DNA from 2 places in the Azonexus sp. MM2026_4 genome. Region 2 is predicted to be linked to the other one. Evidence: predicted binding sites of a transcription regulator. Region 2 holds the regulator's gene; the other holds the start of a gene.
What was found. The regulator FNR, encoded in region 2, switches genes on or off when oxygen is low (the NO sensors DNR and NnrR bind a similar motif). The targets are predictions, from matches to a motif close to TTGANCTAGNTCAA.

Region 1 (5,036 bases), 2.0 Mb from region 2:
GCCAGCACGCTGCCCGAGTAGTAATCGACGGCGCGCCGGAAACGCGCCTCGTCACCCTGCTGCAGACCGAAGAAGACGAACAGGTTGACGACGACCAGCAACACCACGCCGACCGGCAGGTAGGGCGGGATGATGCGGGAGAGATAGGGCATCAACAGCATGCCGCCGATTCTTGCAGAAAGGCGTCAGGCTGTCGATGTCGCCGGCATTGCCGGCGACGCCGCTTCAGGCGGCTTGCGCCGCGCCGACCGCTGCCCGGCCGGCGGCGAAAGCCCGCCGGTTCAGGTTGACCAGCTTTTCGCCCTTGCGCTGGAAGCGCTTGAGCACGCAGTCGAGCAGGGTTTCCGCCGGGAACGGCAAATGATCGGCGATGGCGCCGAGCATCACGGTGTTGCCGAGACGGATGTCGCCCAGTTCGAGGGCGATGCTGGTCGCGTCGAACGCCACCACCGGGCCACCGTTGTCGCGCATGGCGGCGATCGGGTTGTCCGGGTAGTCGAACAGGCCGAGCTCGACGACCGGCGGCACCAGCCGCGCCGTGTTCATCAGCGCGATCCCGCTCGGGCGCAGCATGTGCCGCCAGCGCATGCCCTCGGCCGCCTCGAAACCGAGCAGCACGTCGGCGGTGCCCGGCGTGATCTGCGGCGACAGCACGCGGGGGCCGAAGCGCAGGTGCGAGGAAACCACCCCGCCGCGCTGCGCCATGCCGGCGACTTCGGTCTTCTTGGCATCGTTGCCGAGGGCGATCGCCGCTTCGGCGAGGATTTCGGTGGCGGTCATGACGCCCTGACCGCCGATGCCGACAACGAGAATGTTGGTCGTCTCGCTCATGCCTGACAGCCTCCCTTGGCAAACTGGATCGGTGCGCTCGGCACATAGTGCTCGATCGCCTTCGGCGCGCAGGGCTGCAGGCAGAGGCCGCAGCCGGTGCACACCGACGATTCGATGCGCACGAAGGCCAGGTTGACTTCGCGGCCGCTCGCCTTGACCTCCTTGCCGCGGCGGGTGACGTGGATCGCCGGGCAGCCGACGTCGATGCAGTTGCCGCAGCCGGTGCATTTGTCCTCATCGACCGCGTAGGGCTTGAGCTTGTGGTAATCCTTGATCAGCACGCAGGGCTGGTCGGTGATGATGACCGACACCTCGGGCACCTTGACCTCCTCGCGGATGGTCTTGAACAGCACCGGCAGCTGATACGGATTGACCACGTGGATGCGCTCGTCCTTGACGCCGAGCGCCGACACCAGCTTGGCGAAGTCGATGCGCGGCGCCTCGTCGCCGTGAATGTCGCGGCCGTTGCCCGGGTTGTCCTGGCCGCCGGTCATGCCGACGGCGCGGTTGTCGAGCAGCAGGACGGTGACGTTGCCCTTGTTGTACACCATGTCGAGCAGACCCTGCATGCCCATGTGCAGGAAGGTCGAATCGCCGATCACGGCGACCACGCGCTTGTCCTTGTCGGATTCGCCGCGCCCCTTGTCCATGCCGTGGGCGATGCCCATCGAGGCGCCCATCGAGACGCAGGTATCCATCGCCTGCCAGGGATGACCGGCGCCCAGCGTGTAGCAGCCGATGTCGCCGGAGATGTTCAGGTTGCGCACCTGCGACAGCGTGTAATAGACGCCGAGGTGCGGGCAGGCGACGCACATCGTCGGCGGTCGCGGGAAAACCTGCAGGGCGGTGGCGGCCGGCGTTTCCGGCAGCGGCTCGCCGAGCAGGCGGGCGATCGCCGGCTTGAGCACGGCCGGCGACAGCTCGCCCTGCAAGGGCAGGATGTCCTTGCCGATCACCGCGATGCCCTGCGCCTTCAGTTCGGTTTCGACCAGCGGCTCGACTTCCTCAACCACCACCACCTGATCGACCATTGCCGCCAGTTCGCGGCACTTCTCGAACGGCACCGGGCAGGAGAAGCCAAGTTTCAGTACCGGCGCATCCGGGAAGGATTCGCGCACGTGCATATAGGCCGGGCCGGAAGCGATGAAACCGACGCGGCGGTCGTTGCCCGGCTCGATGAAGTTGAGCGGCGAGGTCTCGGCCAGCGCGCGCAAGTCGCGCTCGCGCTGGAACATCAGCGGGATGCGCTTGCCGGCGTTGCCCGGGACCATCACGAAGCGTGCCGGGTCCTTGCGGAAGCCGGCGCCGACGTGAGCCTGCCGTTCGCCGACGGTGACCAGCGCCTTGACGTGGTTGATGCGCGTCGTCATGCGCAGGATCACCGGCACCTGGAAACGCTCGGAGAGTTCGAAGGCTTCGAGCGTCATCGCGTAGGCTTCCTGCGAATCGGCCGGCTCGAACACCGGCACGTGGGCGAAGCGGCCCCAGTGGCGGGAATCCTGCTCGTTCTGCGACGACGACAGGCCGACGTCGTCGGCAATGGCGATCACCAGGCCGCCGCTGACGCCGGTCAGGGTCAGCGTCATCAAGGCGTCGGAAGCGACGTTCATGCCGACATGCTTCATGCAGCAGAAAGCGCGCGAGCCAGCGTAGGCGGCGCCGATCGCCACTTCGAGCGAAACCTTTTCATTGACCGACCACTCGGCGTAGAGGTCCGGATAAGTGGCGATGACTTCGAGCATCTCGGTCGCCGGCGTGCCGGGATAGGCGGCGGCAACCTTGACGCCGGCCTCCCAGACGGCACGGGCAACGGCTTCGTTGCCGGACAGGAAGAGACGGCTGGCGGCCGGGGCGGGCATAACTGCTGCCATGAAAACTCCTGACTGAAACAAAAGCTGTTGATTGTAAAGCGATAGCTCCCTGGTAATTTGATACAGCGCAACTTGCCGGCGATTTGTTTTTTGTTACGTATCGCCGACGCAACGGATCGCCAAACCGGCGCAAAGATTATTGCACGATACGAATTTTGTTTTTACAATGCGCAACAGAAGCTAAGTGTAAACACGGGGTGTGATCCTCCGTGCAAAGCGTTAAAGTTGTCCGGCTTACCCAGCCGGACAGAATGAAAACCCACGTAGGAGACAAACCATGGCCGAACAGCCGAACAACCTGCCCGCCGACCAGGACCCGCAGGAAACCAAGGAATGGAAGGACGCCCTCGACGGCGTCATCAGCAACGAAGGCGCCGAACGCGCCCACTACCTGATCGAGACGCTGATCGCTCAGGCCCGCGAGGACGGCATCGACATCCCGTACTCGGCGAACACCGAATACATCAACACCATCCCCGCCGACCAGCAGCCCAAGTACCCGGGCGACCCGGACATGGAAATCAAGATCCATTCCTACATCCGCTGGAACGCCATGGCCATGGTCGTGCGCGCCAACAAGGACACCAACGTCGGCGGCCACATCGCCTCCTTCGCCTCGGCCGCCGCGCTGTACGACGTCGGCTTCTCGCATTTCTGGAAGAGCCTCGACCACGAAACCGGCGGCGACCTGATCTTCTTCCAGGGCCACTCGGTACCGGGCGTCTATTCGCGCGCCTTCATGCTCGGCCGCCTCTCCGAGGAGCAGATGGACAACTTCCGCCAGGAGACCGGCGGCAAGGGCATTTCCTCCTACCCGCACCCGTGGCTGATGCCGGATTTCTGGCAATTCCCGACCGTCTCCATGGGCCTTGGCCCGATCCAGGCCATCTACCAGGCCCGCTTCATGAAGTACCTCGCCTCGCGCGGCCTGATCGACGCCGCCAAGGCGGAAAAGCGCAAGGTGTGGGCCTTCCTGGGTGATGGCGAGACCGACGAAGTCGAATCGCTCGGCGCCATCGGCATGGCCGGCCGCGAGAAGCTCGACAACCTGATCTTCGTCATCAACTGCAACCTGCAGCGCCTCGACGGCCCGGTGCGCGGCAACGGCAAGATCATCCAGGAACTGGAAGCCGAATTCCGCGGCGCCGGCTGGAACGTCATCAAGCTGATCTGGGGCACCCACTGGGACGCCCTGTTCAACCGCGACAAGAAGGGCATCATGAAGAAGCGCATGATGGAACTGTGCGACGGCGAGTACCAGACCTTCAAGGCCAAGAACGGCGCCTACGTCCGCGAACACTTCTTCAACACGCCGGAACTCCGCGAACTGGTCGCCGACTGGACCGACGACGACGTCTGGCAACTTAACCGCGGCGGCCACGACATCTTCAAGATCTTCGCCGCCTACAACGCCGCCGTCACCCACAAGGGCGCCCCGACGCTGATCCTGGCCAAGACCATCAAGGGCTTCGGCATGGGCCAGGCCGGCGAGGCGATGAACATCTCGCACCAGCAGAAGAAGATGGACAAGGAGCAGATCGCCCGCTTCCGCGACCGCTTCGCGCTGCCGGTACCGGACGACAAGCTGGAAGAACTGCCCTACCTGAAGTTCCCGGAAGACTCCGCCGAATACCAATACATGCGCGAACGCCGCATGGCGCTCGGCGGCTTCCTGCCGTCGCGCCGGCGCAAGGCCGAGCCGCTGGCGATCCCGGCGCTGGACAAGTTCGAGGCCCTGCTCAAGGCCTCCGGCGAAGGCCGCGAACTGTCCACGACGATGGCCATCGTGCGCATCATGAACATGCTGTTGAAGGACAAGCAGGTTGGCCGCAACGTCGTCCCCATCGTCCCGGACGAATCGCGCACCTTCGGCATGGAAGGCATGTTCCGCGCCGTCGGCATCTGGAACCAGCAAGGCCAGAACTACGTGCCGGAAGACCATGACCAGCTGATGTTCTACAAGGAGTCGAAGGACGGCCAGGTGCTGCAGGAAGGCATCAACGAGGCCGGCGCGATGAGCGACTGGATCGCCGCTGCCACCGCCTACTCGGTGCATGGCGTGCAGACCATCCCGTTCTACATCTGCTACTCGATGTTCGGCCTGCAACGCGTCCTCGACCTCGTCTGGGCGGCGGGCGACCAGCGCGCCCGCGGTTTCCTGGTCGGCGGCACCGCCGGCCGCACCACGCTGAACGGCGAAGGCCTGCAGCACGAGGACGGCCACAGCCTGGTCCTGGCCAACCTGATCCCGAACTGCGTCTCCTACGACCCGACCTTCCAGTACGAAGTCGCCGTCGTCGTCCAGGACGGCCTGCGCCGGATGAACCAGGAGCA
Region 2 (5,036 bases):
TCACCCGGGCTGCGGCCTTTCGGATCGAAATCGGAACCCCCCTTGCCGCCGCCCATCGGCAGCGTGGTCAGCGCGTTCTTGAAAGTCTGCTCGAAGGCGAGGAACTTGAGGATCGACAGGTTGACCGAGGGGTGGAAGCGGATGCCGCCCTTGTAGGGGCCGATCGCCGACGAGTGCTGGATGCGGTAGCCGCGATTGACGCGCACCTCGCCGTGATCGTCCACCCAGGAGACGCGGAAGGTGAGTACCCGCTCCGGCTCGACCAGGCGGTCGAGCAGGCCGTGCTCGGCGTAGCGGGGATGGTCCTGGATGAACGGCCAGAGGCTTTCGATGACCTCGGCGACGGCCTGGTGGAACTCCGGTTGCCCGGGGTTTCGTGCGGCAACATCCTGGTTGAATTCTGCGAATGACTTGTAGCGCACGCGGCGGGCTCCCTTTGTTCTTGTTGATCAGTGTGCTGCGGTCGAGGCCGGCTGGATGACTTCGACCACGGTCAGCCGGCGGCTGTTGCCGCCGGGAAAGTCCCAGTCGATTTCATGGCCGACGCCGAGGCCGATCAGCGCGGCGCCGACCGGGGCGAAAACGGAGACCTTGCTGGCCGCCGGGTCGGCCTCGTCGGGATAGACGATCTCGACCTGGCGGCTGTTGCCGGTTTCCTGTTCGGTATAGCGGACGCGCGACCCCATCGTGACGATGTCGGCTGGTATTGATTCGTCGGGGATAACAATGGCGCGCTCAAGCTCGTCGCGCAGATCGTCGGGCGGCTGGATTGCCATCAGGCGAACGAAATCGCTCTCCCTGATGATCAGGTTGTTCTGCTGCATTTATCTGAATTTTCTGGTGATTTTTGTTGATCGGTTTTTTGTGTCGTGGGATTGCGGATGGTAGAAGGAAGTCCAAGGCTTGATAAGCCGGCGACTTTGCACAAGACTGTTTCCTTTTTAATAACAATTGGAGTGCGCGTGCACGACATCAACGACATGCTGCTGTTCGCCCAGGTGGTCAAGGCGCGCAGTTTTTCCGGGGCGGCATTGCGCCTGGGAATTTCCAAGTCGCGCGTCAGCAAGTCGGTGGCGCGGCTCGAGGCGGCGCTCGGCGTTCGCCTGCTGCAGCGCAGTACGCGCCGGCTCAGCCTGACCGAGGTCGGCGAGGCCTACTTCGAGCATTGCGACCGCATCGTCGACGAAATGGCGCAGGCCGAAAACACCATCGGCAGCCTGCACCGCGAGCCGCGCGGCAAGCTGCGCTTCAGTGCGCCGGTCGCCTTCAGCACGCTGCACGTGGCGCCGGCGCTGGCCGATTTCATGCTGCAGTACCCGGAACTGTCGGTGGACATGACGATCAGCGACCGCCTGGTCAATCTGGTGGACGAGGGCTACGACCTGGCGCTGCGCATCGCGCCGGTGCCCGGCGACAACCTGGTCGCCCGCCGGCTGGCGCCGATCCGTCGCAAGATCTGCGGCAGTCCGGCCTACCTGGCGCGCTGGGGCGTGCCGGAAAAGCCGGAGGACCTGGCCAGGCACAACTGCCTCGACTACACCTACTTAACGACGCAGGGCTTCTGGCACCTGCGCGGCCCCGGCGGCGACATCTCGGTGCCGGTGGCGGGCAGCCTGCGCATCAACGACGACGAGGCGCTATCGCAGGCGGTGCTGGGCGGGCTGGGGCTGGCGCTGCTGCCGACCTTCATCGTCGGCAGCGAGTTGCAGGCCGGGCGCCTGGTCGAGGTGCTGCCCGGTTACGTGCCGGTCGAGCGTTTCATCTACGCGGTGCATCTGCCGAACCGGCACCTGCCGCTGAAGGTGCGGGCCTTCATCGACTTCCTGCAGCAGCGCTTCGGCGACGAGCCGGAATGGGATCGCCCGGCATCGCCGGGCAGCGCGCGCCGCTGGCTCGGGCTGAGCCGTTGAGGCTCAGCAGCGGTGGGTCATCAGCGCCTTCAGGCCGCTGACGTTGAGGATGCGGATGTGCTTCTGCTGGACCGCGATGTAGCCTTCTTCCTGGAACTTCGAGAAGGCGCGCGACACGGTTTCCAGCTTGAGGCCGAGGTAGCTGCCGATTTCCTCGCGCGTCATGCGCAGGTAGAACTCGGCGTGCGAGAAGCCGCGCGCCGTGAAGCGCTGCGACAGGTTGAGCAGGAAGGCGGCCAGCCGCTCTTCGGCGCGCATCGTGCCGAGCAGCATCATGACGCCGTGGTCGCGGACGATCTCGCGGCTCATCACCTTGTGGAAGTGATGCTGCAGGTTGTGGATCTCGCGCGACAGGCTTTCCAGGCGGTTGAACGGGATCGCGCAGATCTCGCTGTCTTCCAGCGCGATGGCGTTGCAGGTGTGGTGTTCGGTGCTGATGCCGTCCAGGCCGAGCAGTTCGCCGGCCATCTGGAAGCCGGTGACCTGGTCGCGGCCATCCTCAAGCAGCACGTCGGTCTTGAAGAAACCGCTGCGGATCGCGTAGATCGAGTCGAAGGCTTCGCCGGCGCGGTACAGGTGATCGCCGCGCTTGATCCGGCGCCGGGTCGAAATCAGGTCGTCGAGCCGCTCCAGTTCCTCAAGGCTTAGGCCGAAAGGCAGACAGAGTTCGCGCAGGTTGCAGTTGGAGCACGCTGTCTTGATGACGGTCAGCGTCATCTCCTGATTCAGCGGGATCGGGCTGGGCATTGGCAACCTGCGTCGGCTTGATCCATGTCAACCGGAAATGCGATCCATCCCCACATAATCGGGCCAAAACTTGGCGCCATGTTCAATGAATTTCGCAACTGAAAACCTCGTCTTTGACCCACAGATCATTCGCCGTTTCGACGTAAACGGCCCACGCTACACGTCGTATCCCACTGCCGACCGCTTCGTCGAGGCTTTCGACGCCGAGGCTGCCGCTCTCTGGCTCAGCAAGCGCAACATCGGCGGGATCAGCCGACCGCTCTCATTATACTTCCACATCCCCTTCTGCAACACCATCTGTTATTACTGTGCCTGCAACAAGATCATCACCAAGGATCACGGGCGCAGCGCCAAGTACCTGAAGTACCTGGGCAAGGAGCTGGCGCTGCAGAGCGCCGCACTTGAGGGTAGCGGGGGCGAGCACGAGGTCATCCAGCTGCACTGGGGCGGTGGTACGCCGACTTTCCTGTCGCACGACGAGATGCGCCAACTGATGGCGGAGACGCGCCGGCACTTCAAGCTGCTCGACGGCGGCGAGTATTCGATCGAGGTCGACCCGCGCAAGGTCGATACGGCAACCGTGGCGCTGCTCGGCGAACTCGGTTTCAACCGGATGAGCGTCGGCGTCCAGGATTTCGACGAGCGCGTGCAGGTCGCGGTCAACCGCGTGCAGACCGAGGAAGAAACGGCGAACGTGATCGCCGCGGCGCGTGCCAACGGTTTCAAGTCGGTGTCGATCGACCTCATCTACGGTCTGCCTTTCCAGAGCGTGATGGGTTTCAACCGGACGCTGGAGCGCGTCCTGGCGATGGACCCGGACCGCCTGTCGATCTACAACTACGCGCACCTGCCCGGGCTGTTCAAGCCGCAACGGCGGATCGCCGACGCCGACCTGCCGAACGCCGACACCAAGCTGCAGATCCTGGCCCTGGCGATCAAGAAGCTGACCGACGCCGGTTACGTCTTCATCGGCATGGACCACTTCGCCAAGCCCGACGACGAACTGGCGGTGGCGCAGCGCCAGGGGCGCCTGCATCGCAACTTCCAGGGCTATTCGACCTACGCCGACTGCGACATGCTGTCCTTCGGCATCTCGTCGATCAGCAAGGTCGGTCCCACTTACTACCAGAACGTCAAGACGCTCGACGAGTACTACGACCGGCTCGACGCGCCGATGCTGCCGGTGGTGCGCGGCATCGAGCTGACCGCCGACGATATCCTGCGGCGTTCGATCATCCAGGCGCTGATGTGCCATTTCGAGCTGTCGATCGAGAGCATCGAGAGTTCGCACCTGATCGACTTCCACAAGTATTTCGCGGCCGAGATCGAGGATCTGCGCGAGATGGAGCGCGGCGGTCTGCTGAAGATCGAACGCGAGTGGATCACCGTGCTGCCGCCGGGGCGCATGCTGGTCCGCGTCATCGCCATGGCCTTCGACCGCTACCTGCGCGCCGACCGTCAGCGGACGCGTTACTCCAAGGTGATCTGAGCGGCGTGCCAGGAAGGGCCGGGGCGGGTTACACTGCGGTCTTTCCTGTCGCAAGCCTTGCCCCATGCCTGATTCCGGCTTCCTGGCACTGTTTCTCGTTGGTCTGCTCGGTGGTGCGCACTGCGTCGGCATGTGCGGCGGCATCGTCGGCGCACTGGCGATGGGCAGCCCGGCCCGCTGGTCGATGCACCTTGCCTACAACGGCGGCCGCATCCTCTCCTATGCCATTGCCGGGGCAATTGCCGGGGCGCTCGGCGCCGCCGGGCTGGGGCTCGAAGGACAGGTGCCGGCGCGGCTGATCCTCTACTTGTTCGCCAACCTGATGCTGGTCGCGCTCGGCCTCTATCTGATCGGCGTCACCCGCGCGCTGGCCTTCACCGAACGGCTCGGCCAGTCGCTGTGGCGGCGGCTGCAGCCGCTGACCCGGCGTTTCCTGCCGGCGACGCGGGTCGCTCAGGCCTTTCCGCTTGGCATGCTGTGGGGCTGGCTGCCCTGCGGTCTGGTCTACAGCGCGCTGGCCAGCGCGCTCTCGGCCGGTTCGGCGCAGCGCGGCGCCCTGCTGATGCTGGCTTTCGGCGCCGGCACCCTGCCCAATCTGCTGCTCGCCGGCATCCTGCTGGCGCGGCTCAACGAATTCGTGCGCCGGCCGGCGGTGCGCTGGACTTCCGGGCTGCTGGTGCTCGGCTTCGGCGTCTATGGCCTGTTCGGTCTGCCCCATCTACTGGAGGCGAGCTGACATGGAAGCTGACCAGGCCGAGCGGGTCGTCGAGTTTGCGATTGGCGGCATGACCTGCGCCGCCTGTTCGACGCGCCTGGAAAAGGTGCTGAACCGGCAACCCGGCATGCAGGCCAACGTCAATCTTGCCGCCGAGCGGGCGCGCGTGCGCCTG

Region 1: a site for FNR is predicted at 2,760-2,773, ahead of AC0KWY_RS16945 (thiamine pyrophosphate-dependent enzyme). Genes of this name have one in related genera too.

What each region holds. Positions count from the first base shown of each region.
Region 1 covers NZ_CM148380.1:3,592,403-3,597,438, reverse strand. The annotation lists gene AC0KWY_RS16955 (rhomboid family intramembrane serine protease) at 1-161, opposite strand, end outside; gene AC0KWY_RS16950 (indolepyruvate oxidoreductase subunit beta) at 226-831, opposite strand; gene AC0KWY_RS16945 (thiamine pyrophosphate-dependent enzyme) at 828-2,702, opposite strand; gene aceE (pyruvate dehydrogenase (acetyl-transferring), homodimeric type) at 2,980-5,036, shown strand, end outside.
Region 2 covers NZ_CM148380.1:1,582,368-1,587,403, reverse strand. The annotation lists gene gdhA (NADP-specific glutamate dehydrogenase) at 1-422, opposite strand, end outside; gene rnk (nucleoside diphosphate kinase regulator) at 450-824, opposite strand; gene AC0KWY_RS07305 (LysR family transcriptional regulator) at 963-1,910, shown strand; gene fnr (fumarate/nitrate reduction transcriptional regulator Fnr) at 1,914-2,657, opposite strand; gene hemN (oxygen-independent coproporphyrinogen III oxidase) at 2,743-4,146, shown strand; gene AC0KWY_RS07290 (sulfite exporter TauE/SafE family protein) at 4,211-4,882, shown strand; gene AC0KWY_RS07285 (heavy metal translocating P-type ATPase) at 4,884-5,036, shown strand, end outside.